Regions from separate parts of the Arthrobacter sp. CMU6 genome, predicted to be linked through region 2. Evidence: riboswitches for the same ligand, from Rfam matches in the RefSeq annotation. Region 2 holds a riboswitch; each other region holds the start of a gene.

The links. A riboswitch is a leader RNA that binds a small molecule or an ion and turns the genes downstream of it on or off. The one in region 2 is predicted to bind thiamine pyrophosphate.
Region 1: it holds a riboswitch for thiamine pyrophosphate, as region 2 does, so the genes downstream of both, thiO (glycine oxidase ThiO) here and thiD (bifunctional hydroxymethylpyrimidine kinase/phosphomethylpyrimidine kinase) in region 2, are expected to answer to the same signal.
Region 3: it holds a riboswitch for thiamine pyrophosphate, as region 2 does, so the genes downstream of both, AC5RWD_RS03415 (ECF transporter S component) here and thiD (bifunctional hydroxymethylpyrimidine kinase/phosphomethylpyrimidine kinase) in region 2, are expected to answer to the same signal.

What each region holds. Positions count from the first base shown of each region.
Region 1 is NZ_JBNHFL010000004.1:97,295-106,953, reverse strand. Features, by position in the region: gene AC5RWD_RS04050 (aminopeptidase P family protein) at 1-327, opposite strand, end outside; gene AC5RWD_RS04045 (PHP domain-containing protein) at 432-1,277, shown strand; gene AC5RWD_RS04040 (DNA-methyltransferase) at 1,290-2,162, opposite strand; gene AC5RWD_RS04035 (DEAD/DEAH box helicase) at 2,168-3,838, opposite strand; gene AC5RWD_RS04030 (RNB domain-containing ribonuclease) at 4,141-5,664, opposite strand; gene AC5RWD_RS04025 (ferritin-like fold-containing protein) at 5,706-6,392, shown strand; gene thiE (thiamine phosphate synthase) at 6,421-7,122, opposite strand; TPP riboswitch at 7,150-7,271, shown strand; gene thiO (glycine oxidase ThiO) at 7,264-8,523, shown strand; gene thiS (sulfur carrier protein ThiS) at 8,618-8,854, shown strand; gene AC5RWD_RS04005 (thiazole synthase) at 8,860-9,654, shown strand.
Region 2 is NZ_JBNHFL010000011.1:67,623-77,281, reverse strand. Features, by position in the region: gene AC5RWD_RS09840 (Rne/Rng family ribonuclease) at 1-2,821, shown strand, start outside; TPP riboswitch at 2,983-3,079, shown strand; gene thiD (bifunctional hydroxymethylpyrimidine kinase/phosphomethylpyrimidine kinase) at 3,062-4,627, shown strand; gene rplU (50S ribosomal protein L21) at 4,958-5,266, shown strand; gene rpmA (50S ribosomal protein L27) at 5,326-5,589, shown strand; gene obgE (GTPase ObgE) at 5,708-7,297, shown strand; gene proB (glutamate 5-kinase) at 7,362-8,459, shown strand; gene AC5RWD_RS09810 (glutamate-5-semialdehyde dehydrogenase) at 8,486-9,659, shown strand, end outside.
Region 3 is NZ_JBNHFL010000003.1:184,930-194,588, reverse strand. Features, by position in the region: gene AC5RWD_RS03425 (6,7-dimethyl-8-ribityllumazine synthase) at 908-1,360, opposite strand; gene AC5RWD_RS03420 (ribose-5-phosphate isomerase) at 1,522-2,016, opposite strand; gene AC5RWD_RS03415 (ECF transporter S component) at 2,098-2,718, opposite strand; TPP riboswitch at 2,789-2,930, opposite strand; gene AC5RWD_RS03410 (transketolase) at 3,223-4,101, shown strand; gene AC5RWD_RS03405 (transketolase family protein) at 4,098-5,069, shown strand; gene AC5RWD_RS03400 (FGGY-family carbohydrate kinase) at 5,062-6,621, shown strand; gene AC5RWD_RS03395 (SDR family NAD(P)-dependent oxidoreductase) at 6,627-7,433, shown strand; gene AC5RWD_RS03390 (ABC transporter permease) at 7,552-8,478, shown strand; gene AC5RWD_RS03385 (sugar ABC transporter substrate-binding protein) at 8,548-9,504, shown strand; gene AC5RWD_RS03380 (sugar ABC transporter ATP-binding protein) at 9,576-9,659, shown strand, end outside.

The DNA.
Region 1 (9,659 bases), on a different contig from region 2:
ATGGTCCAGCCCGAGGCCGGTGAGGTGGGCGAAGCCGGAGTGCGGCCGGAAGCGGTAGTCGCAGTCGTTGGACCGGACCTTCAGGGCGCCGGCCGGAAACACCAGGCGTTCACCCTTGAACTGGTCGGAGATGGCCCGCCGCCTCTTCGCGGCGTGGCTGGCGACGGCGTCCCGTTCAGGGGTCACCTGCGGGGCGGGCGCCCAGTTGCTGGCCATGAAGGCCTTGAAAGCCGCGGAACTGGGCCGCTGGGAGCGGTTGTTGACGCGCTCTTCCAGGGGCTGGGAAGCTGTGTTTTCACCGTTGTGGGTGTTGTCTGCAGAGTTCACCGTCCCATCGTCTCACCAGCCGAGCGGCTTAGGCCAACACCGGCACGGGCGGGAGAATCATCCCATCCAGGCCATAGAGGCGCGCCATCTACTAGGCTGGGCTGGTGAGGATCGATCTGCACGCCCACTCGAATGTTTCCGACGGCACGGAAACCCCTGCTGAGGTCATGGCCGCTGCGGCGGCGGCAGGGCTGAATGTCATTGCGCTGACGGACCACGACTCCACGGACGGCTGGGAGGAAGCGTCCCGGGCGGCGATAGACAATGGAGTGGCAGTGGTGCCCGGCATGGAGATTTCCTGCCGGACGGAGCACGGGATCAGCGTCCACCTCCTGAGCTACCTGCACGACCCCACGCATCCCGGCCTGCTCGAGGAAATCACGAAGGCCAGGGAAGCCCGCCTCACGCGGGCCGAACGCATGGTCACGCTGCTGGCCGAGGATTACCCCCTGAGCTGGGACGACGTGATCCACCATGTGGCGCCGGGCGCCACGCTGGGAAGGCCGCACATCGCAGACGCCCTGGTGGCGGCGGGCGTGGTGGCGGACCGTTCCGAGGCCTTCACCTCGATCCTGACTTCCCACTCCCGCTACTTCGTCCAGCACTACGCGCCGGAGCCGGCCCTCGCCGTCGAACTGGTCCGTGCCGCGGGCGGCGTTCCTGTCTTTGCCCACCCCGTCGCCTCCGCGCGGGGACGCATCGTGGGTGAAAGTACGTACCACAACATGATCGACGCCGGCCTGGCCGGGCTGGAGGTCAACCACCGGGACAATCCGGAAGAGGGCCGGGAATTCCTGCGGAGGCTTGCCGCCCAGCACGGGCTCCTGGTGACCGGGTCCTCGGACTATCACGGCCTGGGCAAGCCGAACCGGCTGGGCGAGAACCTGACCGCGCCGGACGTGTTCGAGCGGATCGAGGAGCTGGCCACGGGCACCGCCGTCGTGCGCTAGATCCCCGGATAACTACGCGGGCGGGCAGGACGCGATTTCGGCGTGCGCGCCGAGCCGCTTGACCATGACGTCGATGGCCGGCTGGTTCTGGTCCACGCAGACGAACCGGCGGCCCATCTTGGCCGCCACAGCTCCCAGAGTTCCGGAACCGGCGAAGAAATCGAGGCACCAGTCGCCCGGACGGCTCGACGCCGCCACCACCCGTCGCACCAGGCCCTCGGGCTTCTGCGTGGGGTAGCCGGTCTTTTCCTTGCCCGTGGGGGAGACGATGGTGTGCCACCAGACATCCGTGGGCAGCTTGCCCAGCTCACGTTTGGCCGGAGTCACGAGGCCCGGTGCCATGTAGGGCTCCCGGTCCACTTCGGCGCTGTTGAAGTGGTACTTGGCCGGGTTTTTGACGTAGACGAGAATGTTGTCGTGCTTGGTGGGCCAGCGGTTTTTGGCGCGCGCACCGTAGTCGTAGGCCCAGATGATCTCGTTGAGGAAGCACTCACGGCCAAAGATAGCGTCGAGCATGACCTTGGCGTAGTGCACCTCGCGGTAGTCAAGGTGCAGGTACAGCGTGCCGTCGTCGGCCAGGAGCCGCCAGGCCTCCACCAGGCGCGGCTCGAGGAAGGACCAGTAGTCGCTGAAGGCGTCGTCATACCGGTGCAGAGCGCCCTTGATCGTGTCGTAGGAGCGGCCCTTAAAGCCCACCCGGTCGCCGTCGCCGTCGGCATTGAGCACCATCCGTGTTTCCTGGCGCTGCTGGGCCCGGCCGGTGTTGAAGGGCGGGTCCACGTAAATGAGTGTGAAGGCGCCGTCCGGCAGCGTGGGGAGGAAGTCCGCGTTATCCGCGTGCACCACCAGGTTGCTGCCGTCCGGCGCCCAGACAGGTTCAGTCATTGAGGCTATGGGGCCTCGGTGCCCGGCTGTGAGCCGGTTGCTGCAGATTCACTGCTGGAGACCACTTCGCCGTTGCGGCGGCGCGTGCGGGTGCGGTTGCGGCGCGGGCGCGGCGGCTGCTCGCCGTCAACGGTGGCCGTTGCCGTGGCAGCGGGGCCGGTCCCGGCATCCGTGCCGGAGTCGGAAGAACGACGGCGGCGCTCGCCTGAACGGCTGCCTGCGTCACTGCCGCGGCGGCTGCCTTCCCTGCTGCCGGAACGGCTGGCGTCGCGGCCGCCGGAGCGGCTGTTCTTCTTGCCGGTCTCGCCCAGGTCCTCCAGGACCTCGGCGTCCACGCCGGCGAGGGTGCGCTTGCTGCGCGGCAGCCGGCCCTTGGTCCCTTCCGGGATGTCCAGGTCGTCGTACAGGTGCGGTGACGAGGAGTACGTTTCGACCGGCTCCGGAACGCTCAGGCCCAGCGCCTTGTTGATGAGTCCCCAGCGCGGCATGTCGTCCCAGTCAACAAAGGTCACGGCGGTGCCCTTATTGCCGGCGCGGCCGGTGCGGCCCACGCGGTGCAGGTAGATCTTCTCGTCCTCGACGCACTGGTAATTGATGACGTGCGTGACGTCGTCGACGTCGATGCCGCGGGCGGCGACGTCGGTGGCCACCAGGACATCCACCTTATTGTTGCGGAACGCGCGGAGGGCCTGCTCGCGGGCGCCCTGGCCCAGGTCGCCGTGGATGGCGGCGGCGGCAAAGCCGCGGTCGACGAGTTCCTCGGCAACCTTGGCGGCCGTGCGCTTGGTCTTGGTGAAGATGATGGTGCGGCCGCGGCCGCGGGCCTGCAGGATGCGGGCAACCACCTCGGTCTTGTCCATGCTGTGGGCACGGTAGATGAGCTGGCGGATGTCACGCTTGGTGAGGCCTTCGTCATCCGGGTCGGCGGCGCGGATGTGGGTGGGCTGCGTCATGTACCGGCGGGCCATCGCGATGACCGGCCCGGGCATGGTGGCGGAGAACAGGAGGGTCTGGCGGACTGCCGGCGTGCCGGCGATGAGGGTTTCGACGTCGGGCAGGAAGCCGAGGTCCAGCATCTCGTCGGCCTCATCTAGGACCACGATCTTCACATTCTTCAGCACGAGGTGCTTCTGCTTGTAGAGGTCGATGAGGCGGCCGGGGGTGCCGACAACCACTTCCACGCCCTTCTGCAGCGCCTCGATCTGCGGCTCGTACGCGCGGCCGCCGTAGATCGTGGCGATGCGGGCGTTGCGCTTGCGTGATGCGGTCTGCAGGTCGTTGGCCACCTGGACGGCGAGTTCGCGGGTCGGCACGATCACCATCGCCTGCGGCGCGCCGGGGGCAGGCAGCTTGCCGAAGCCCGGGTCATCCTGGCCCACCACGCGCTGCAGTGCGGGTATGCCGAAGCCGAGGGTCTTGCCGGTGCCGGTCTTGGCCTGGCCGATGATGTCGTGGCCGGACAGCGCCACGGGCAGGGTCATCGCCTGGATGGGGAAGGGGTGGGTGATGCCAGCGTCGGCGAGGGACTCGACGATGTCCGCGCGTACGTTGTAGTCCGCGAAGGACTTTTCGGCTATTTCGTGCGGCTTCTCGTCCGAGATGATGGTCTCTTCCGGCTCGATGGTCTCGGTGCCGGTGTCATCGGAGAGAAGCTGGTGGGTATGCAATTCACTCACAGGGGAGTTTCCTTATTCATTTAGGCGTTGGCGCCGCCTGCTCAACGGGGCGGGCACGGGGGCCGTTCCGGAGCACGCTCAGGCGCGCAAGCAATTCCAGTGGAAGCCGATCGCGGGCTATCTAATTGCCGGCACTGGGGACCGGCGGGTGTGACTCAAGATCGCGTAGGGGCGGGCTTGTTGAATTCAAATCAAGGAAATCAACGACCGGGCATCCATTACTACCCACCCAGTCTACTGGCAAACCCGTGAATTCCTTGACTCGCGCCGCCGCGGTGGCCCGTGGTGCGCGGAGGAGCGGATCAGTCGACGAGTTCGAGGCGGATCTCCCTGGTGGTGATATCCGAGGAGAGGAGCCGGACGCGGACCCTGGTGCCGGGCTCCATTTCGCCCTCACATCTGGCCGTCACGGCCGGTTCGGCGATCTGGACCACGCCAGAGGGGCCCGAACCGTTGGCTCCCTTGCCGTTCAGGCCTTTACCGCTGCTGTTATTCCCGTTTCCGTTGCCTGCGCCGTTCCCGTAGCCGTTTTTGGCCGGCTTCGACCCGGAGATCACCACGGCATCGAACTCCTGTCCGATGTGGTTGATCAGCAGCGCGGCTTCCACGGTGTCCAGGGCGAGGCGTTCCATCCTTGCCGCCAGCTGGTCCGAATACGCCATGATTTCGGGCAGCGAGGGGAGCGCCTCCCGGGCCCAGGCCGGCACCGGCCGGTCGTTGCTCAATGCCTCACAGATGACCAGGACAAACCGGTCCACGAGCCGGCGCAGCGGTGCAGTGGTGTGGGCGTACGCCGTGCCGATGGCTGACTGGACGGCGTCCTCCGGGACGGTGCCGTCGAAATGCGTGTACGCGGCGCCACGGAAGAGCATGCCGGCCGAATGGAGGATGGCCAATTGCCCGTGGTCGGTGGGATCCAGGGTGCGCAGGTACTCGCCGTAGCTTTCCTGCCCGTCCCACGGCTTGCCCAGCGCGGCTGTTTGGCGCTTGAAATGGCTGAGCGAGCGTTCATCCGGGGCAGGCATGGTGCGCAGGATCCCCACCTTGCCTTTGAGCATCAGCGAAGCGGCGGCCATCCCGGTCATGAGCGAAATCTGGGCGTTCCAGTCCTCCACCGGAAGCTGGGGGACCGCCACAATCTGGTAGCCGCCGTCGGGAAGCTGGACAATCTCCTGCTCCGGCATGTTCAGGCTGGCCCCACCGCGGGCCCGTTCCAGGTCAACGCGCTTGCGCCCCACCTCGCGCAACAGCTGCAGCATCGGAGGGGCTGTGCCGGCATCCAGGTCTGCCTGGACACCCCTGTAGTTGAGCTTGGCCCGGCTGCGCACGGCGGCCCGGCGCACCACCACGGATGCCACCTCGGCGGCGGCGTCGAGCTCGAACTCCCAGACGAAGGCGGAGCACAGCTGTCCGGCCAGCAGGCTGCCGGCGTTCTCGCTGATCACCTCCGGATGCAGCGGTATCCGGCCGTCCGGCGCGTAGAACGTCTGCCCGCGGCGGCGGGTCTCGGCGTCGAGCGCGCCGCCTGGCTGCACGAAGGACGGAACGTCGGCTATCGCGTAAAGGATCCGGTAGCCCTCGCCGCGGCGTTCGATGAACAGTGCCTGGTCCAGGTCGGTGGACGACGGCGGATCGATGGTCAGGAAGTCCACTCCGGTCAGGTCCAGGTCCGGAAACTGCCGGTCCGCCACGGCGGCTTCGGCTTCCTTGAGCACATCCTCGGGGAACTCGCCCGGAAGCTCCAGTTCCGTCCGCAGCGCGCTCAGGGCGTCCGCGAGCGCGTTGGTCTGCTCGTGGACGCTGGGCGACAGACGATGATGTGACACGAAAATCAGGTTAGCCCGAATTGCGCCGTTAGTCTTGGATTATGGGCACATCCTCGGCTGACACCGCTCGCTACGACCGCTTCGTTGCAGACCTGTTCGGCGTGATGGCATACGGCGAATTGTCCGCGTTCGAACGGCTCTCCTCCGACGCCCGCTACTCACCCACGCTGCATGACCGGGCCGTGATTGGCAGGATCGCGGTCATTGAATTCCAGCACTACGAACTGGTGAGCGCCAAGCTGGCGGAGATGGGCGTCGACGTCGAAAATGCGATGCTGCCGTTCCAATCGGCCGTGGACCACTTCCACGAACGGACCCGTCCGGCCGACTGGTACGAATCCCTGATGAAGGCCTATGTGGTGGACACCGTCTCCGCCGATTTCTACCGCGCGGTGGCCCGGTTCGTGGACCCCGGAACGCGAGAGCTCATCCAGCAGATCCAGTCCTCGGAAGAAGCCACGGGCGTCCTCCGGGACCGGCTCAGGGGAGCGCTGGCTGACGACCCCCGGCTCGCGTCCAGGCTTGCGCTGTGGGGCCGCCGGCTCCTCGGCGAAGCGATCACGCAGGCCCAGCGCGTGGGCCACGAACACGCGTTTCTTAGCGAGCTGTTCGTCGAAGCGGAACCCGGCGCCACGGACGCCACCGCGCGCGAGTTGGTGCGGGGCATCACTGCCGAAGTCGCGGAAAACCACTCCCGGCGGATGGTCCAGCTGGGCCTGAGCGGGTAGCTCTCCGGTCTCCCCGGACCGGTCCCGCCTAGGAGACGGCTGCCGGCGCCGTTGCGTCGAGGGCGTCGAGCAGTTCCGCCGCGGCGGCTGCCGGGTCTGCCGCATCGGTGATGGCGCGGACCACGACGATCCGGGTGGCGCCGGCCGCCAGGACCTGCTCCACGTTGGTGCGGTCGATCCCGCCGATCGCGAACCAAGGCAGCAGCAGGCCGCCGACCCGTTCCTCGTCCGCTGTGCGGACCGCCTCCGCCGCGTAGCGGACCAGGTCGAGTCCGACGGCGGCGCGCCCGGGTTTGGTGGGGGTGGCCCACAGCGGACCCACGCAGAAATAGTCCAGGCCGCTGCGCCCGTGCGCGGCACCGATCGCGGCATCCACCTGGTCCGTGCTGTGGGTGGACAGTCCGATCACGGTGGAATCGTGCAGCAGCTTCCGGGCGGCGCGGAGCGGCAGGTCCTTCTGGCCGATGTGGAACACCGGCGCGCCGGCGATGGACGCGATGTCGGCGCGGTCGTTCACGGCCCAGAGCCGGCCGTGCCTGCGGGCGGCAGCGTGGACGGTTTCCAGCAGCTCCAGTTCCTCGGCCGCCTCGATGTTCTTGTCGCGCAACTGGATGATGTCCACGCCGCCGGCAAACGCCGCGTCCACAAAGTCTGCAAAGTCCCCGCGGTCCTTGCGGGCGTCGGTGCAGAGGTACAGGCGGGCGGCGGTGTGGGCAGAGTGCTGGGTCATGGCAACCACCTTAGTTCCTCTAAACTGGGCAGGTACCGCGGGAGCCCGTTACTGCTGTCATAAAAGGCGCAGGGCTGAGAGGGCGTCAGAGCCGACCGCTTGACCTGATCCGGTTAGTACCGGCGTAGGGAAGGAATTAGCGTGAACCCTGGAACAAGTGGCCCGGAATGTGCCACCCCAAGCCTTGAGGCAGATGTTGCCGTCATCGGCGGCGGCGTGGTGGGCCATGGCATCGCCTGGGAGGCGCGGCGCTCCGGCCGCTCGGTGCTGCTGATAGACGAGGCCCCCGGCAGCGGTGCAAGCTGGGCTGCGGCCGGCATGCTCGCCCCGGTCAGCGAACTGCACTACCAGGAGGAAGGGCTCCTGGAACTGATGCTGGAGTCCTCGGCCAGATGGCCGGAGTTTGCCGCCACCCTCACCGCCGGCGAAGACGCCGGGTATCTGACGACGCCGACCCTTGCAGTGGGTGTCGATCCTGCCGATCGCCGCGCCCTCATGGACCTGCGGGACGTGCAGCGGACCCACGGCCTGGACGTTGAACCGCTGACCATCCGCGAGGCACGGTCCCGGGAGCCGCTGCTCAGCCCCGGGATCTCCTGCGCGCTGGACATCCCGGCGGACCACCAGGTAGATCCGCGGAAGCTCATCCGGGCGATCGCTGCCGGCCTGGCCGGCCACGGCCAGAAGCTTGCGGCCGGAAAGGGCTACGCGGTGCAGGAGCACGCCGCCGGACTGCTCTGGGACGGCGGGCGGGTCTGCGGAGTCCGGCTGGCCGGCGGCCGGTCCGTCAGGGCAGCCGAGACGGTGGTGGCCAGCGGTCTCGCCGCAGCGCAGTTGCAGGACCTCCCGGAAGGCCTGCAGCTGCCGCTGCGCCCGGTCTACGGAGACATCCTCAGGCTCAGGGTTCCCGCGCACCTGCAGCCCCTGCTCACCGCCACAGTCCGCGGCATGGTGCGGGGCGTTCCGGTCTACATCGTGCCCCGCCAGGACGGGACCGTGGTGATTGGCGCCACCCAGCGCGAGGACGGGGTACCGGGCACCAGCGCAGGCGGCGTCTACCAGCTGCTGCGCGACGCACAGGCCCTGCTGCCGGCCGTCGCCGAGCTCGAGCTCCTTGAAGCCACCGCGCGGGCGCGGCCCGGCACACCGGACAACGCGCCGCTGCTCGGCCGGGTGCCGGACCGCGGGCAGGGGCAGGGGGCGGATGTGGCCGGCCTCATCGTCGCCACGGGCTTCTTCCGCCACGGCGTCCTGCTGACCCCGGCGGCCGCAGTGATCTGCCGCCAGCTCATGGACGGCGTTCCGGATCCGCGCTGGGCCGCGTTCCGGCCGGGCAGGTTTTCCGCCGGGACCGCGGAGCCGGTGGGAGCGGCCGCTTCCCTCAGCCCAGCTCCCGGCTGACCGCTGCCCCAACTCATTACCGCAATGAATGACCTTCCAGCAGCGGGCACTGCCACATGACCCGCGTCACATTTGACCCGAACAAGGAACCAGCATGAACATCACTCTGAACGGTATCGAACAGGAAGTAGGCGAGGGCGCCTCGGTCACCTCGCTCGTCAGCCAGGTCACGGGGCGCCGCCTGTCCGCCAACGGGCAGGCCGCCGACGGCCAGCGACTGGGTGTGGCGGTGGCGCGCAATGCAGCCGTCGTGCCGCGCAGCCAGTGGCACAGCACCGCCCTCGCCGAGGGCGATGAGATCGAACTAGTCACGGCAGTCCAAGGAGGATGAGCACGATGGCAGAAACACTGATTGAAACAGCAGACAGCCTTGTCATTGACGGGGTGGAGCTGACCTCGCGGCTCATCATGGGCACCGGAGGCGCACCGAGCCTGGACGGTCTCGGCTCAGCGCTGGTCGCGTCCGGCACCCAGCTGACCACCGTTGCGATGCGGCGTTATTCGCCTGCCGAAACTGGCTCACTCTTCCAGCTGCTGGTGGACCACAACATCCGCGTGCTCCCCAACACCGCCGGCTGCTTCACGGCACGGGAAGCCGTCATGACGGCTGAGCTGGCCCGTGAGGCGCTCGAGACCGACTGGGTCAAGCTCGAGGTCATCGCGGACGAGCACACGCTGCTGCCTGACGCCGTGGAGCTGGTGGACGCCACCGAGCAGCTGGTCAACCGCGGCTTCAAGGTTTTTGCCTACACCAACGACGACCCCGTCCTGGCGCTCCGGCTCGAAAACCTGGGAGCCTCGGCCGTCATGCCGCTGGGGGCGCCGATCGGCACGGGCCTGGGCATCCTCAATCCGCACAACATCGAGCTGATCGTGTCGAGGGCATCCGTTCCCGTGGTCCTGGACGCGGGGATCGGCACCGCCTCCGACGCTGCACTGGCCATGGAGCTGGGCTGCGACGCCGTGCTGCTGGCCACCGCGGTGACCCGCGCCCAGAACCCCGCGCTCATGGCCAAGGCCTTCAAACACGCCGTCATCGCCGGTAGGCTGGCCCGTGCGGCCGGGCGGATCCCGCGCCGTGAGCATGCCCTGGCGTCGTCGGCCATGGAGGGCCGGGCGGAGTTCCTCTAGTCCGG
Region 2 (9,659 bases):
AGCGGAAACTGCCGGGACACCCGCTGCCGTGACTGCCGCTGAAGCGGCGTCCGGCGGACAGACGGAGGTGCCCGCCCCTGCTGCTGCTGCCCCCGCAGCCCAGGCAGCGCCGGCCGAAGCAGCCCCTGCCGAACCGGCGGCTGCACAGGAAGCCGCCGCCGAGGAGGAAGCCGAAGAAGAGACTGCCGGGCAGTCGCCCGTGGGTTCGCTCTTCCTGGAGCCGGCCTCAGTGACATCGATCATCTTCCAGGCCCCTGACCTGAACACGGTCATCCGCCCCGCCGCTCCCGCTAAGGAGGACGTGGCAGCCGAGGACCTCGAGGACGAGCTCGAGGACGAGGGCCGCCGCCGGCGGCGCAGCCGCGGCCGCCGCGGCCGCAGCCGGACCGACCGCGAGATCACCGACGGCGATGAGGGAACAGACGAGTCTGACGAAGCCGGCGAAGATGAGGCCGCGCAGCTCGACGACGGCGTAACGTCCCGCCGTCGCCGGCGCCGCCGCCGCGGTGACCAGGACCTGGAACTGACCGGCGGGGGAGAAGACGATCCCCCCAACACTGTCACCCGTGTCCGCGCCCCGCGGGCCATCAGCGAGGCTCCGGCGAGCAACCGCGTGACCAGTGTCAAGGGATCCACCCGCCTGGAAGCCAAGAAGCAGCGCCGGCGCGAGTCGCGGGACACCGGCCGCCGCCGCACCGTGATTACCGAGGCCGAGTTCCTGGCCCGCCGGGAGTCCGTGGACCGCCAGATGATCGTCCGCCAGCGCGACGACAGAATCCAGATCGGTGTCCTGGAAGACGGCGTCCTTGCTGAGCACTTCGTCTCCAAGACGCAGCAGGACTCTCTGATCGGCAACGTCTACCTGGGCAAGGTCCAGAACGTCCTGCCGTCCATGGAAGCCGCCTTTGTCGACATCGGACGCGGCCGCAACGCCGTGCTGTACGCCGGTGAGGTCAACTGGGACGTCGTCAACCTCGAAGGCAAGCAGCGCCGGATCGAGAACGCGCTGAAGTCCGGCGATTCCGTCCTGGTCCAGGTCACCAAGGATCCGGTCGGCCACAAGGGTGCCCGCCTCACCAGCCAGATCTCCCTGCCCGGCCGCTACCTCGTGTATGTGCCCGGCGGTTCCATGACCGGCATCTCCCGCAAGCTGCCCGACGTCGAACGCAACCGCCTGAAGCGGATCCTCAAGGACCGCCTGCCCGAGGACGCGGGCGTCATTGTGCGGACGGCCGCTGAAGGCGCTTCCGAGGAGGAACTGACCCACGACATTAACCGTCTCCGTGCCCAGTGGGAGGGGATTGAGAGCCAGGCGAAGTCAACCAAGGTGCTCGCACCGGAACTGCTGTACGGCGAACCGGACCTGACCATCAAGGTTGTGCGGGACGTCTTCAACGAGGACTTCTCCAAGCTGATCGTGTCCGGCGACGAAGCGTGGGACACCATCGAGGCGTACGTCACCTACGTTGCCCCGGACCTCGTGGGCCGGCTCGAAAAGTGGACCAAGGATGAGGACATCTTCTCCGCCTGGCGCATTGACGAGCAGATCCACAAGGCACTCGACCGCAAGGTATTCCTGCCCTCCGGCGGCTCGCTGGTCATTGACCGGACCGAGGCCATGACGGTGGTTGACGTCAACACCGGCAAATTTACCGGCAGCGGCGGCAACCTCGAGGAGACGGTCACCAAGAACAACCTGGAGGCGGCCGAGGAAGTTGTCCGCCAGCTGCGGCTGCGCGACATCGGCGGCATCATCGTCATCGACTTCATCGACATGGTGCTGGAATCCAACCGCGACCTGGTCCTGCGCCGCCTGGTGGAATGCCTGGGCCGGGACCGGACAAAGCACCAGGTGGCCGAGGTGACCTCCCTGGGACTCGTGCAGATGACCCGCAAGCGCATGGGCACCGGCCTCCTGGAAGTCTTCGGCGAGCAGTGTGAGGCATGCGCAGGCCGGGGCGTCGTCACCCATGACGAGCCGGTGGAGCACCGCCGTGCCAACACCGTGGCCGCGGAGCACCACGTGCACCGCGCCGAGGTACAGCCCCCTGCCCGGTCCGAACGGAAGCGCCGCCGCGGCAAGGGCGGACAGCTGTCCTCCGAGATTGCACCGGCCGCCCCTGCTGCCGTGCACCACCCCGAACCGTCCGAGGCAGAACGCCACGCCAAGGCCGAAGCCACCCGTGCCGCCCTGGCCAACATCGCGGCAGCGGCCCACGCCGCCCACCTGCACGAGGAAGCGGCGCACAGTGCCGCAGCTTCGGGCGAGTCCGCCCGTCCGGCAGCTCCCGCGGCCGCCGCACCGGAAAGCCCCGTGGTGCACCGCGCTCCGGAAACGGAGAGCGTCTCCGGACGGCCCGGCGCAGTGCTCACCTTCGGCGGTGAAAAGGTGATTCTTCCGTTCGTCGACCACAGCGAGGAGCCGGTCAAGGAAGCGCCGGCCCTGACGCTGGACCGCCTGGAGGAAGCCTTCGCGCACCTTGGTGCTCCGGTTGCCCCCGCGGACGAGAAGGTCGCTGCGGAGGAGGCACCCGCCACGGCCCGGCCGGAAAGCCAGCAGCCGGAAAGCCAGCCCGCCGAAAGCCCCGCCCCGTCCCGGAGCCGACGTCCGCGCCGGAACCGCAGTGCCAGCCGCGCCCAGGGGGCAGCCAACGAGACTTCCGTGGAACACCACGTGGTTGCGCCGGCTGCTGCCGCAGGGCACTCGCACGAGGCCAAGGCACCGGAAACGGGCAATGCGCAGGGAGCGTCCAAGGCTACCCAGCAGCCCGCCAGCGAGCCGATCATCCTGGGAGTAGGGGTACCCGCCTCAGAGCTCTAGACCTCAGAGCTCTAGGACAACGGACTCTGACTGAGCCCACCGGATGAAGGTCCGGCGCCGCGTTTGCGGTGCCGGGCCTTTCCGGTTTCCAGGCAGTGCCCGCCAAAGCCTGTCGTAAACGTCAAATTCGGTGTCCTGGGCCGGACGAACCGCTAGGCTGGGGGACTGACACGGGGTGCCGCGCACGGGCCGGCTGAGATCCAAACCCGTTGAACCTGTCCGGTTAGCACCGGCGAAGGGATGTCTTCCTTGTCATCAGCATCGCTCCTGCCCGCACCAGCATCCGCCGCCGGTTCCCTCCTGGAATCCGTGGCACCGGCCGCTCCGACTTCCCGCGACGTTCCCCGGGTCCTTGCCATCGCGGGCTCCGATCCGTCCGGCGGTGCGGGCATCCAAGCCGACCTGAAAAGTATTGCGGCCCACGGCGGCTACGGGATGGCCGCAATAACCGCCCTGACCGCGCAGAACACCACCGGCGTGCGCGGCGTGCACGTTCCGCCGGCGTCCTTCCTGTCAGCGCAACTGGACGCTGTCAGCGACGACATCGACGTGGACGCCGTGAAGATCGGCATGCTCGGCGATGCCCAGGTGATAGCCGCAGTCCGCAGCTGGCTCGAAAAGGTGCGGCCCGCCGTCGTGGTTCTCGATCCGGTGATGGTGGCCACCAGCGGTGACCGCCTCCTTCAGCAGTCCGCAGAGGAAGCACTCGGCGAACTGCTGCCGCTGGCGGACCTGATCACCCCCAACCTTCCCGAACTGGCCATGCTGCTCGGGGAACCGGAAGCCGCGGACTGGGCCGCCGCCCTTGACCAGGGCAGGCGGCTCGCGGCCCGGACCGGTGCCACGGTGCTCGTCAAAGGCGGTCACCTGAACGGCTCAACCTGCCCGGATGCCCTCGTGAACACGGCCGGGCTGCTGTCCGCGGAGGTGGTGGAGGTCGCGGGTGAACGGATCACCACGCCGAACAGCCACGGCACCGGGTGCTCGCTCTCCTCGGCCATGGCCACGGCCCAGGCACGGCTCGGCGACTGGGAAGCGTCATTGCGGGCGGTCAAGCCCTGGCTGGCCGGAGCCCTCCGGACATCCGGGCAGCTGGAGGTCGGCGCGGGCAACGGACCGATCAACCACTTCCACCACCTCGCCCAGCCCGAACGGGTGGGCGGCTTCGCTGAACTGCTGCGCGCTGAGACCGTGGCCGACCTGGAAGTCATTTACAACCTGGGCTTCATCCGTGGACTTGCCGAAGGCACCCTGGTGGAGAAGGAATTCGCGTACTACCTGGCGCAGGACGCCATCTACCTCAACGGCTACTCCCGTGTCCTGGCGCGGGCCAGCGCACTCGCGCCAACCGAATCCGAGCAGCTGTTCTGGGCCCGATCGGCGCAGCAATGCCTGGAGGTTGAATCGGAACTGCACCGCAACTGGCTCAGCACGCGCACCGTGCAGACAGAGCTTGGCCCGGTCACGAAAGCGTACGTCGATCATCTGCTTGCGGCTTCGGCGGGTGGCAGCTACGCGGTGCTGGTGGCCGCGGTCCTGCCTTGCTTCTGGCTGTACGCCGAGGTGGGGGAGACCCTGCACGCCGAATATGTGGCTGCCGGGGCGCCGGCCGGGCACCCGTACGCTGAATGGCTGCGGACGTACGCCGACGAGGAGTTCGCTGCCGCGACGCTGCGGGCCATCGAAATCGCCGACGACGCCGGCCGGGCCGCGTCGGCGGGGGAGCGTGAAGCGATGATCACCGCGTTCCGGCAGTCCTGCCGGTACGAGCTGGAATTCTTCGACGCGCCGAGCCGCCACAGCTGAACGGAATTGGGCGCGGCGCCCGGTAAGATAGTCGCGCACGGCATCGGATGTCCGGAACAGCGCCTCTGTGGCGCCTATCACGTACGAACCGCCGGTGCCAGCCTCATTTGCGGCCGACGACGGAATTAGCGTATTCTAGATCTTCGGTGCTTACGCCAACACTTGGGTTATGACCCGGGATTCGTCCAATCGGACTTCTTCCTGGGATAGCTCACGGGTTCCCCCCGGGCAATCCACGGCGTTGAGGCACAGCGCGAACCAGGCCAAGTTTTCGGACCAGGGTTCCGCACGCAAATTTAGTAATAGACGTCGAGAGAAGTGAGTTCCCAAGTGGTGTACGCGATTGTCCGCGCAGGCGGCCGCCAAGAGAAGGTTTCCGTTGGAGACTTCGTTACCCTGAACCGCGTCGCCGGTGGAGCTGGCAGCACGATTGAGCTGCCCGCGCTGCTCCTGGTAGACGGTGACAAGGTCACCTCCGCAGCTGCGGACCTGGCCAAGGTAACTGTGACGGCTGAGATCCTTCAGGACCTCCGTGGTCCGAAGATCGTCATCCAGAAGTTCAAGAACAAGACCGGTTACAAGAAGCGCCAGGGTCACCGTCAGGAACTGACCAAGGTCAAGATCACCGGTATCAAGTAACCTCCGGTTACTGTTCAGGTTTCCCGCAGTTTTTCCAGAATTAAAGGCAGGCATTCCAAATGGCACACAAAAAAGGCGCGAGCTCCACTCGCAACGGTCGTGACTCCAACGCCCAGTACCTCGGCGTAAAGCGCTTCGGCGGCCAGGTAGTTTCCGCTGGCGAGATCATCGTCCGCCAGCGCGGCACCCACTTCCACCCGGGTGCAGGCGTTGGCCGTGGCGGCGACGACACCCTGTTCGCACTGCAGGCAGGTGCCGTTGAATTCGGCACGCGCCGCGGCCGTCGGGTCGTCAACATCGTTGCTGCTGCAGCTGCAGAGTAACAACAAGTTCTGAACCGGTGGAGCGGGCCATGATGGCTCGCTCCACTGTTCTTTTAACCGCATTACAATCGATTTGGACGTCCAGGACGGCCGAATTCAGCAATAGAGGAGATTCACCGTGGCGAGCTTTGTAGACCGGGTAGTACTGCATGTATCCGGCGGTACCGGCGGCCACGGCTGTGTCTCCGTCCACCGTGAAAAGTTCAAGCCGCTCGGCGGACCTGACGGCGGCAACGGCGGCGACGGCGGCGACGTCATCCTGCGCGTTGACTCGCAGACCACCACGCTGCTCGACTACCACCACGCACCGCACCGGCACGCCACCAATGGCGGCCCCGGCATGGGTGACTGGCGCGGCGGCAAGAACGGCGAGACCCTGGTCCTGCCCGTTCCCGACGGCACCGTCGTCAAGACCAAGGACGGCCAGGTACTGGCCGACCTCGTGGGCGAGGGCACGGAATTCGTCGCAGCCTCCGGCGGGCAAGGCGGGCTCGGAAACGCTGCGCTGTCCTCGCAGAAGCGCCGGGCGCCAGGCTTCGCCCTGCTCGGCATCGAGGGTGATGCCAGGGATATCGTCCTGGAGCTCAAGTCGATCGCAGACATTGCCCTGGTGGGTTTCCCCTCGGCCGGCAAGTCCAGCCTGATCGCGGCCATGTCTGCCGCCCGCCCCAAGATCGCCGATTACCCCTTCACTACCCTCATCCCCAACCTGGGCGTGGTCCAGGCCGGCGACGTCCGTTTCACCATCGCCGACGTCCCGGGACTCATCGAGGGTGCCAGTGAAGGCAAGGGCCTAGGCCACAACTTCCTCCGCCACGTCGAGCGCTGCGCGGCTTTGGTCCACGTTTTGGACTGCGGTACGCTGGAATCTGACCGAGATCCGCTCTCGGACCTCGCAATTATCGAAGCCGAACTCGAAAAGTATGCGGTGGACATGAGCTACGCCGGCACGAACGGCGAAGTTGTCCCGCTCAACCACCGCCCGCGGCTGGTGGCACTGAACAAGGTTGACCTGCCGGACGGCAAGGACATGGCCGAGTTTGTCCGGCCGGAGCTGGAGTCCCGCGGCTACCGTGTGTTCGAAGTTTCAGCCACGAGCCATGAAGGCCTGCGCCAGCTTGGCTTCGCCATGGCGGAGATCGTCAAGGCCGCCCGCGACAGCGTGGCAGCCACGCCGCCGAAGGTGCACGCACCAATACTGCGACCCCGCGCCGTCAACGAGACCGGATTCCGGATCCGCCGTGAAGAGAAAAACCTGGAGCCGCTGTTCCGCGTTCTGGGCGAGAAGCCCGTGCGCTGGGTCAAGCAGACGGACTTCACCAACGAGGAAGCCATTGGCTACCTTGCCGACCGCCTCGCCAAGCTCGGCGTCGAAACCGAGCTGTTCAAGCAGGGCGCCAAGCCCGGCGACACCGTGGTGATCGGTGAGGATGACGGCGTGGTGTTCGACTGGGAACCGACCATGATGGCTGGCGCCGAGCTGCTGGCTTCGCCGCGCGGCACGGACGTCCGCTTCGCAGACATTGGCGACCGTCCCACCCGCGGCCAGAAGCGCGAAGAACAGATCGAACGCCGCGAGGCGAAGGCGGCGGCACGGGCCGAGCTGGAAGCCGAGCGCAAAGCCGGTATCTGGACCGAGTCCGTCAGCGCGCGCCGGGCTGCCCGGCCTCTCAAGGAGAGCGGACTGAACACCGAACATGAGGAGTGAACCCGCACACGTGACTGATACTTCCGCAATTGTCATCGAGGAACCCAGGACCGACGATCGCAGCATGCTCGCCAGGGCCCGCCGCATTGTGGTCAAAGTAGGATCGTCGTCCCTTACCAGCATCAAGGGCGGAATATCGGAGGAGGCGCTCACCGAGCTTTCGGATGTGCTGGCCGCCAAGTGCAACGCGGGAACCGAGATCATCCTCGTTTCCTCCGGAGCCATTTCGGCCGGCCTGGCCCCGCTGGGCCTGGCAAAGCGTCCGCGCGACCTCGCCACGCAGCAGGCCGCGGCCAGCGTGGGGCAAGGCCTGCTGATGGCACGGTACACGCACGCCTTCGCCGCCCACGGCGTCACCGTGAGCCAGGTGCTCCTCACCGCCGATGACCTCATGCGGCGCAGCCACCACACCAACGCGTTCCGTGCCCTCAACCGGCTGCTGAACCTTGGCGTGGTGCCCGTCGTGAACGAGAACGACACCGTCGCCACGCACAAGATCCGGTTCGGCGACAACGACCGCCTGTCCGCCCTCGTGGCGCATTTGGTGCGGGCCGACGCGCTGGTTCTGCTGTCCGACGTCGACTCCCTCTATGACGGTCCGCCGGCCAAGGGGGCCAAACGGATTCCGCAGGTGGACGGCCCCGAGGACCTCGACGGCGTCTCCATCGGCAAGACCGGCAAGGCAGGCGTCGGCACCGGCGGCATGCAGACCAAGGTGGAGGCCGCCACGATGGCTGCCGACTCCGGAATCCCCGCCCTCGTCACATCCACCTCCAACGCCGCCGCGGCCCTGGCCGGCGAGGACGTCGGAACCTGGTTCACCGTCAACGGGGGGCGCAAGTCCGTCCGGATGATGTGGCTCGCGCATCTGGCCCACGTGCAGGGCCGGCTGTTCCTTGACGCCGGCGCCGTCCGGGCCGTGCGGGACAACCACACCTCGCTGCTGCCCGCCGGCATCACCTCTGTCGAAGGCAACTTCGAAAGCGGCGACGCCGTCGAAATGGTCTCGCCTGAAGGCACCGTCATTGCCCGCGGACTGGTGAACTACTCCGCGGCCGAACTGCCGCAGATGCTCGGACGGTCCACCGTGGAGCTGGGCGAGGCCCTGGGCCGCGGGTTTGACCGTGAAGTTGTTCACGTTGACGACCTGGTTCTGGTCTAAGCGGGGGACTCGCCTAGACTTGAATGATGACTGAGGCACTGATGAACCAAGCAGCTGAGACATCCAACGACGCTACGACGGTCCCCACCCTGCCGGAAGACAGCCGGCCCGCAGCGGCGGACGTCGAGTCGGCCGTCTACGCCATCGCCGACCGTTCCCGGCAGGCCGCCCGCAGCATGGGCCGCGCCAACCGGGCCTGGAAGGACAAGGCCCTGCGCGCCATCGGGAGCGCGCTGCTCGCAAACAAGGGGCAGATCCTGGCCGCAAACACCAAGGACGTGGAAGCGGGCCGCGCCAACGGCACGTCCGCCGCCCTCCTGGACCGGCTGACCCTCAACGAAACCCGTATTTCCGCCCTCGCCGCCGCCCTGGAGAACCTCGCCGGGCTGCCCGATCCCGTGGGTAATGTGGTGCGCGGACAGACCCTGCCCAACGGCCTGCGCCTGCGCCAGGTCAACGTCCCCATGGGCGTGGTGGCAGCCATTTACGAGGCGCGTCCGAACGTGACGGTGGACATCGCAGGCCTGGCGCTCAAGAGCGGCAACGCCGTAATCCTCCGCGGCGGTTCGGCGGCGGCCTTCACCAACGAGGCCCTTATTCGCGTGCTGCGCGACGCCCTGGAATCCGTAGGGCTGCCCGCCGATGCCGTGCAGACAGTGGACCAGTACGGCCGTGAAGGCGCCAACGTGCTCATGCGTGCCCGCGGACGCGTCGACGTGCTGATTCCCCGCGGCGGCCGTGAACTGATCCAGACCGTCGTCAACAACTCCTCCGTGCCGGTCATCGAGACCGGCGAGGGAAATGTCCACATCTTCATTGACGAGTCAGCCAGTGAAGACATGGCGGTGGAGATCCTCCTTAACGCCAAGACGCAGCGACCCAGCGTCTGCAACACGGTGGAAACGCTCCTTGTGCACTCCGGCTCCACGGTTCTGCCCGCCGTCGCCGCAGCCCTGAGCAAGGCGGGTGTCCGGCTCCATGCCGACGACCGCGTGCGGGCCGCGCTGCCGGCCTCGGTGGAGTCCCTGCCGGCCACCGATGACGACTGGGCCACCGAGTACATGGACCTGGACCTGGCCGTGGCCATGGTGGACAGCCTGGATGACGCCGTGAAGCACATCCGGACGTGGTCGACCGGGCACACCGAAGCCATCCTGACCAATGACCTGCGGAATGCCGAGCGCTTCATCGCGGAAATCG
Region 3 (9,659 bases), on a different contig from region 2:
TTCTATAGAATCCCGCAGGATCTGCGAAGGTAGTGCTTGCCAGCAGCATCTTGCTGCCCTCCAGAGCCTTGCTCAGACGACCGGGCATGCCAATAGGATTGTGAATCCCTATTTCGAGAAAAGCACCGACAGCAGCCGTGTCTCAGCTGGGCACACCCACGCAACGCCCGTAGGGTCGAGGTGAGTCTCGAAGGGACAAATGGAGAGAACGGCAGAGGGCTTCTCCCCCGCTGGCAGGGCAAACGTCGATCGATGACGTCCTGAGGTCGCAGTACGACCTGACTCCTCAGCTCCCTCTCCGCTGGGCCGCTCTTGAGACGCCCGCCGGAGGCCATCAGCTGTCCCGAGGTGAAGTACAACCAAACCGGACACCGCAGCTAGCTTGACGGAATATCGGTTATCGCGTTAAGAAGCGGCCAGAAGTGTGGTGGAAAAAGCGGCGCCACAGGAATGCTCTGCCGCACGCAGGCGAATTTCAACTTCTCGCGGCGGATGGCGCGGAAATGTGTGCCATGAATTAGGGAGCCTTTCAGCAGTGTGCTGACAGGCTCCCTAGGAGTTGGAAACATTCCAGATCAAGCCTAAGCCTAAGGATTTGGACACGATAGCCGATGTTATGTCACGCTGGCCTTCACAAGGGGGGCTGCCCAACGATTGATCGGCACGCTTGTCTTTGGCCGACGGCCCTTCTTGGCCAAGGTCAGTGGTCACGTATTTTCTGGCATGACCGTACGTCCCCCAGGGACGTTCTGGTGACCCGAAGCCTTTCCATAACGCCTTATATCGGCCAAACATCGCCCCGCATGGTGACACCGCCGCCATCGCTAACTCGGCAGAAGCTCCAACGGGAGGCCCGCGCCCCTTCCGAGTTTGGAGGCTGATGGCGGATATTACGCCAGAGTCAGACTTACAGGGACGCCAACGTTGTAAGAGTTGAGGCGAGAGCGTCTGCCAGTTCTTTCCCCTTGGTCACGAAATGCTGGGAAAACTGGTTGCGATGCTCTTCGTGCTCGTGAAAATGGTGAGGAGTTAAGACACCGGAGAATACCGGTACGTCCGTTTCCAGTTGCACTCTCATCAGGGCGTCCACGACACTTTGTGCGACGAATTCGTGGCGGTAAATACCTCCGTCAACTACGAGGGCAGAGGTGGCGATGCCGTCGTATTGGCCGGACGCTGCGAGCCGTCGGACGAGTAGCGGAATTTCGTAGGCCCCGGGCACTTGGTGGACATCGACGTTGGTGATGCCAAGTTCCTTGAGCCGCGTTTGAAAGCTGTCGACGGCGCGATCAACGATGTCAGCATGCCATTGGGCGCTAACAATCGCTACGCGGAAGGAGGAAGTGTCCAGAGGTGACAAGGGTAGTTCCTTTCTTTGGGAGGTCATTGGAGGATTCTTTCATGCTGATACTGACCTCGGCGCATATGTGTCCAGGCAGCGGGGCGGGACGCGGACTCAGTGATCCGGAGGAGCTCTTGGCGGTGCACCCTTCCATGGGCACCGCCAGGGTCTAGCAGGAGTTACTCAACCACTTCGCCGGTGTTCTCGTAGGAGGCAATTTTTCCGATGCGGCGGATGTGGCGCTGGTCGTTGCTGAAGGGTTCCTGCAGGAAGGCTTCGATCAGGGCCGCGGCCTCCTCGACGCTGTGCTGGCGTCCGCCCACTGCCACGACATTGGCGTCATTGTGCTGTCGGGCCAGCGTGGCGGTGGAGTGGTTCCAAGCGAGGGCTGCCCGCACCCCCTTGACCTTGTTGGCGGCGATTTGCTCCCCGTTCCCGGAACCGCCCAGGACGATGCCAAGAGCGTGCACGCCCGCTTCCTGGTCCGTTACCACCGCTTGCGCTGCAGTGATGCAGAACGCCGGGTAGTCGTCCAAAGCATCGTATTCCTTGGGTCCGTGATCCACGACGGCATAACCCTTCTCCGACAAGTGTTTGACCAAGTGGGCACTCAGCTCCATGCCGGCGTGGTCGGTGGCGATATGGACACGGGGAAGGTCATTGGGTGAAGTCACAGTTGTTGATTCCTGTTCAATTGAGCGGGCGCCCTCTGATGCGACCGGCTGTACGGCGGGAAGTCTTGCTGGTCCAGGGATTTAGGAAAATACGGGCTCTGTGGCTGCCTTGCGGGACGCGAAGGAGCTCAGCACGCCGGTCTTGGCCAGACCGCGGGTGGCGATCCAGGACAGCGCGCCGGCGATGATGGCGCCGGAGATGGCGGTGAAGATGATGTAAGCCAGCTTGTCCCCGGCGGCGTAGGCGATGTTCCAGCCCCACGGGGCGAACGAGTCGTTCAGGCCGCAGAACAGCCCGGCGCCGGCACCCGCCAGCAGCGAGACGGGCAGGTTGAACTTCTTGTACCGGAACGCGGCGAACACCAGCTCCGCACCCAGGCCCTGCAGCACGCCGGAGATCAGCACCGTGGTGCCGTACTGCGAACCCATGATCAGCTCGCCCGTGGCTGCCACCGTTTCGCAGAACAGCGCGGCACCGGGCTTGCGGATGATGAGCATGCCCAGCACCGCCGGGATCATCCAGCCGCCGGCGTACAGGCCGGTCAGGGGCGGGTAGACCGCGTTCAGTGGTGCGGAGATGAGGTTGGCGCCCTGGGACCAGGCCCAGAAAATGACACCTCCGGCGACGGCGATCAGCGCCGCCACCACGATGTCGGCCACGCGCCAGTTGTACCCGGACTTTTTAGCTGTTGCTGTTGTCATGATGGTCCTCCTGAGGATCAGGAGGGGAAAGCGCTCCCCGGCTGCTGGCTTTGGGGTGCCTGCGGCCGGACACTTTGAGAACTCGACTCCCTTGCGCCGGTACTAGCCGGATCAGGTTCGAGGGTCTGCGGTTGTCCGCACTCTCAGCGCCCACCCGCGGCTTCCTGGCTGTGCCAGTGATGCCCGACGGCGGCGCTCCCCTGTCGTAATGAATCTGCCCTTGGTGGGCTGGTCCCATTTATACACGTTCGTGCGTCCGAAACCACAGCGGCGTCCAGTCAGCTCAACGGTACGCCCTAGGAATGTCGCCAGCCCCCGCAGAGCGGCAAGCCCACACGCTGCCGGCCGCAAGAACTCTCCAGCCTGCGTCGATTACCACTGCCACTGAGGCGATCCTTGAGGATGCTCCGCTGGGAACCTGTCCTCCACCCCGTCTATTGACACTCGAATTGTGGGGTGGGTAACATGGATTCACATACAGTCACTACTGAATGGATATGCAAAATGTTAACTGCAGATGCTTCCCAGGCCGCATCCTGGCGGTCCCTCCGCCAAGAGGTGTTGGCCGGTGACGCCGACTTCCGCTCCAAGAAGTTGCACGAGCGTGCCCAGACCACCCGCCGCTCGATCCTGAAAATGATTTCCGACTCAGGCCAGGGGCACATCGGTGGAGACTTCTCCGTCACGGACATCCTGACGGTGCTTTTTGACGCTGTCATGAACGTCGATCCCGAGGATCACCGCAAGGAAGACCGCGACCACTTCATCCTCAGCAAGGGCCACTGTGCAGCCGCGCTGTACTCGACCCTGGCGCACAGCGGCTTCTTCCCGGTCTCAGAACTGGACACCTTCATGGCGCCGCTGTCGGCGCTGAACGGACACCCGAACAGGGTGAAGGTCCCGGGTGTCGAAACGAATACCGGCCCGCTGGGCCATGGCCTCCCGGTGGCCGTCGGCACGGCAATCGGTGCCAAGCTGCTGGGTACCGGCACCCGCGTCTTCGTCGTCACGGGCGACGGTGAAATGCAGGAAGGCAGCAACTGGGAGGCGCTGATGTCGGCCTCCCACCACAAGCTGGACAACCTGACCCTCGTCGTTGACCGCAACCGGCTCCAGCAGGGCGCGCGGACGGAAGAAACGAACGGACTGGACCCGCTCGATGCCCGGCTTGCCGCCTTCGGCATGGAAGTGCGGATCGTCGACGGCCACAACTACAACGAACTCATCGAGGCACTGAGCCCATCCACCACGGGTTCCCCCGTCGCCATCATCGCCAACACCGTCAAGGGCAAAGGCGTCTCCTTCATTGAAGACCGCGTCGAGTGGCATCACAAAGTACCGTCCAAAGAACAAACCCTTCAGGCTTTCCAGGAGCTGTCATGACGACAACAACCGTGCAGACCGACGCACCCACGTTCGACAACCGCCAGGACTTCGCGGACGAACTCATCAAGCTGGCCCGCACCAACGACCGAGTCGTCGCCGTGTGCAACGACTCAGTCGGCTCCAGCAACCTGACCAAATTCCGTGACGAGTTCCCGGACCGGCTGATCAACGTCGGCATCGCCGAGCAGAACATGGTCGGCGTCGGCGCCGGTCTGGCCAACGCCGGCTTCATTCCCTTCGTGTGCGCAGCGGGACCCTTCCTGACAGGTCGTTCCCTGGAGCAGATCAAGGCAGACGTGGCCTACAGCCAGCACAAGGTCATCCTGTGCGGCATGAGCCCGGGCATGGCCTATGGCGAACTCGGCCCGACCCACCACTCCGTCGAGGACTTCTCCTGGCTGAGGGCACTACCGGGCCTGGACATCGTCGTTCCCGCCGACGGAGCACAGACCCGCGCCGCCGTGCGCAACGCCGTGGCCGACCCGCGGCCCACCTACATCCGTGTGGGCCGCTTCAAGGTTCCGCACGTCTCCGAGGACAATGCCGGGCTGGAACGCGGAAAATTCGTCGTTGCCCGTGAAGGTACCGACGTAACCCTGATCGCTACCGGCACCGAAGTGTCCCGGGCGCTGTGGGCCGCTGCCTCGCTTGCCGGCGAGGGCGTCTCGGCACGAGTCCTGAACGCCACCTACCTGAGCCCCCTCGACGAGGACGCCATCAAGGATGCCGCCCGCCAGACCGGCGGAATCATCACCGCAGAGGAAGCCAACGTCGCCGGCGGCCTTGGCGCCGCAGTAGCCAGCGTCGTGGGCCAGCTGGAGGACGGTGCCCGAGTTCCGATGCGCATCCTCGGCCTGAAAGACCACTTTGCTCCGACCGGCAGCACCGCCTTCCTCCTGGACCACTTCGGCCTTACCGCCGACCATATCGCCGCGGCAGCACGCGAGGTTCTGAACCGTGACTAACCTGGCCCCTGCACCTGCCGGATCCGCCGTCGTTGTTGCGGTGGACCAAGGCACGAGCGCAACGAAGGCCCTGGTCATGGACGGCTCGGGCGGAATCATCGCCCGGGCGCAGGTTAGTCTCACGCAGCAGCACCCCCAACCCGGGTGGGTCGAACAGGACCCGCTCGTCATACGCGACAGTGTAATTAAGGCAGTCGCCGACAGCCTCAGCGGACTGGACGGCACAGTCCTGGGTCTGGGTGTGAGCACGCAGCGCGAGTCAGCAATGATCTGGGACCGTGAAACCGGACAGCCCTTGGGGCCGGTTCTGGGATGGCAGGACCGCCGCACCGCCGAGCAGGCAAAGAACCTGATCGGCGACGGTGCAGGCGACCTGGTTGGCCGGTCCACCGGCTTGCCGATCGACCCGATGTTCTCAGCCCTGAAAATCCAATGGCTGCTCGATGACGCTGACCCGGACCGCCGCCTCAGCAAGGCCGGGAAAATCGCGGCCGGAACCGTCGATTCCTGGCTGCTGAGCTGCCTCACCGGTGAACATCGGATCGAGGCGGGCAACGCGAGCCGCACCCAGCTCCTGAACCTGGATGCGGTCGACTGGGATCAGCAGCTGCTGGAACTCTTCAATGTGCCGCGCCAGGTCCTCCCGGAGGTGGTGGCATCCACCGCGGAAAGTTCCCCCTTGCTGGGTGGTCTGGCCGGAGGCTCCCGGGTCCACGCCGTCATGGGTGACTCACACTCGGCGCTGTACGCACACGGTGTCCGGGGTCCGGGCACAGTCAAGGCGACCTACGGTACGGGCAGCTCCGTCATGGGCCTTCTCCCGGACGAAGCTCACCCCGGTGACATGGGCGGACTGGTCCGGACGCTGGCATGGCATGATGGCACACCCCGTTACGCCTTCGAAGGGAACATCCTCGCCACGGGTGCGACGGCGGTTTGGTTGTCGAAGGTGCTGGATTGTGACGTTTCACATCTGGACTCACTGGCCCGGACGGTCGAGGACAGCGGCGGGGTCAACCTTGTCCCCGCGTTCGCCGGACTCGGTGCCCCGTGGTGGGATGAACGTGCAGAAGCCACGATCAGCGGGTTCAACCTGGGCACGACCTCGGCACATCTGGCCCGGGCCGCGTTCGAATCCATTGCCCTGCAGATCGAAGATGTGCTGCGGGCGGCCGAGAAGTCCGTCTCGCCGCCCATCAGTTCCGTGCTGGCCGACGGCGGCCCGACATCAAACACGTGGTTGATGCAGCTGCAGTCGGATCTGAGCCAGCGCACCGTGCTGCGCAGCGCGGTGCCGGATCTTTCAGCGCTCGGAGTCGCGCACATGGCGGCCATTGAGACAGGGCTGTTCAGCAGGGAGGCAGTTGAAAAGCTCCCGAGGAACAGGACCGCGATCGCGCCAGCCATGCCCGTCCATGACGCGGACCGCCGGCGCTCAAGCTGGTCCCGGGCGGTCACCAAAGCACGCTGGTCCCCGGAAGAACCCACGGCTCTCGTCCCCAACTCACCCGGCACAATGCACGACGCGTTGGCCCCCGCAGTAACGGAGTGACACCAATGAACACCATCGGATCTGAGATTTTTCAGGGTCACTTTAAGGGGCGCCGCGCCCTGGTGACCGGCGGAGCCAGCGGCATCGGCTACGGCATCGGCCAGGCCTTCGCCGAAGCCGGCGCTTCGGTGCTCCTTGTTGACCGCAGCCCGCTGGTCAGCGAATCGGCGGAAAAGCTTCGGGCAGCCGGTTTTGACGTCGACCACGCGGTAGCCGACGTCACTGACGAGGCGCAGGTCAAGGCGACGTTTGCCAAGACCGTCGAGCTTTGGGGCGGGCTGGACATCCTGGTCAACAATGCCGGGATCATCACCATCTCGAACCTTGAAGACCTCAGCCTGGACGAATTCAACAAAGTCCTGGCCGTGAACACCACTGCTGTCTTCCTGTGCTGCCGGGAAGCAGCCCCGCTGCTGAAAGCCAGCAATCACGGGGTCATCCTCAACGCATCCAGCGGACAGGGCCGCCAAGGCTTTATCTTCACGCCCCACTACGCCGCCAGCAAGTTCGGGGTCATCGGCCTCACCCAGTCCCTGGCCAAGGAACTCGCTCCATCCGGTGTCCGCGTCAACAGCTACTGCCCCGGCATCGTCAAGACCGAGATGTGGGAATACAACGACCGTGAATGGGGAAGCCGCCTGGGTGACTACAAGCCCGGCGAACTGATCCAGGAGTGGATCGACGGCATACCACTCAAGCGCCCCGCCGAAGCAACCGACGTGGCAAACCTGCTCTTGTTCCTCGCATCGGACGCGGGCAGCTACATCACAGGACAGGCCATCAATATTGATGGCGGAATGTTCATGAACTAGGGCCCAACCTCTACTGCCAACGGAGTCAATCATGAGTCAACAACTAGCCCACCGGCCCGGTGGAGCACCCCAGGAAAACGGTGCAAAGGCGCCAATGTTTTCACAACTCAGTGCACGCATGTTTTCGGGTAGCGGCGGAGCCCTGCTGGGCCTGATCGCCCTGTTCATCGTCCTAAGCTTCGCCTCGCCCTTCTTCCTCACCGGCCGCAACCTCATCAACATCCTGGATCAGGTGACCGTTCTCGGCATCCTGTCCGTCGGAGCAACAGCGGTCATCATCACCGGCGGCATCGACCTGTCAGTGGGTGCCGTCCTCGGACTCTCCACCATGGTCTTGGGCTGGCTCTCCCACCAGGGCGGCTGGCCAATGTGGGCCGCCATGCTGGCAGCCATCGCCGTGGGCGCCCTCGCCGGTTCGCTCAATGGCCTGGGCATTACCTACGCCAACCTGCCACCGTTCATCGCCACTTTGGCCATGCTCTCCATTGCCCGCGGCCTGGCGAACCTGATCACCGACGGCCAGCAGATCGTCGGATACCCGGAGTGGTTCTTCAACCTTTCCTCCGAAAGGTACCTCGGGTTCTTCTCCGTCACGCTGCTGGTCGTGGTGGCCTTGTACCTGGCAGCCTGGGCGTGGCTGAAGTACCGGGCATCCGGGCGCTCCATCTACGCCATTGGCGGCGGCGCAGAAGTGGCCCGCCTGGCCGGCATCCACGTCAAGAAGGTCACCATCTGGGTTTACGTCGCGGCAGGCGCCCTGGCCGGCCTCGGCGGAATCGCGTTGGCCAGCCGTTTGGATTCCTCCCAGCCCAGCGCCGGACTCGGATATGAGCTTGACGTCATCGCCGCCGTTGTCATCGGTGGCGCAAGCCTGAACGGCGGCGTCGGACGCATCGGCGGAACGATCATCGGTGTTCTGCTGATCGGTGTGCTGCGCAACGGCCTGAACCTCCTGGGCGTTTCACCGTTCATCCAGCAGATCGTCATCGGCCTCGTCATCGCCATCGCCGTGATGGCAGACGTGCTCCGGCGCAAGAAGGCCTAACCGGTCCCATCCCTCACCAGCATCACCAACCAAGCAATACCCCAATCGGATTTATCAATGGAGATGAAAATGTTTAGAAAAATCGCAGTAGCCGCGGTTGCAGTGGCCACCACCTTTTCCCTGGCAGCCTGCGGGGGCGGGAACTCGGGCGCCGGCGGAGGCGGCGGCGAGAAGCAGAAGACGATCGGCCTGGCGGTAGCCAACCAGCAGGCAGACTTCTTCAACCAGATCCGCCAGTCGGTCGAAGCAGCGGCCAAGGAACAAAACGTCAAAGTCGTCGTCGCTGACGCGAAGGGCGACTCCAACACCCAGGTTTCGCAGATCCAGGACTTCATCACCCAGCAGGTGGACGCGATCATCTACATCCCCGCCGGTGCAACGGCGGCAACTGTCCCGGTCCGCGCGGCCAAGTCAGCGAACATTCCCATCGTTGCTGTTGACCGAAACCCCGAAGGCGCACCCGGTGATACGTTCATCGCCACCGACAGCGTCGGGGCAGCCAAGTCCTTGGGCGAGTGGGTCGGTAAGAAGGTTGACGGCAAGGGACAGCTCGGCGTGATCCAGGGCCAGATCGGAACAACGCCTGAGGTCGCCCGTGACACCGGATTCAAGGAGGCCATGAAGCAGTTCCCCGGCATCAAGGAAGTCGCCCGTCAGGCCTCACAGCAGTGGGCACAGGACGAGGGCTACCAACTGGCCACCGACATGCTCCAGGCGAACCCAAGCATCAACATCTTCTTCGGCCGCGCCGATGCCTTGGCCCTCGGAGCCGCTCAGGCCGTCCGCAATGCCGGCGTCAAGGGTGTCACCATCGTCGGGTTCGACGGCGACAAAGCCGGCCTGGAAGCAGTAAAGAACGGTACTCTGGCCGCGACCATCACCCAGCCGACCCAGGGCATGGGTAAGCTCGCCCTCGAATCGGCGATCAAGCTGGCCAACGGTGAGAAGCTGCCGGCCGAGCAGCTCCAGGAAGGCGTTCTGACCACCAAGGAAAACGTCGAGCCCTTTATCACCAACCACCCTTAACCCGTCCCACGGGTGGTGCCCCGCCGGGGCACCACCCGCCCAGGCCGTTTCTCTAGCCAATGGAGCCCCAAATGCCTACTGCGGACAACCGCGGACTTCGCGTCCGCGGCGCCACGAAAGAATATCCCGGCACTATCGCCGTCCAGGACATTGAC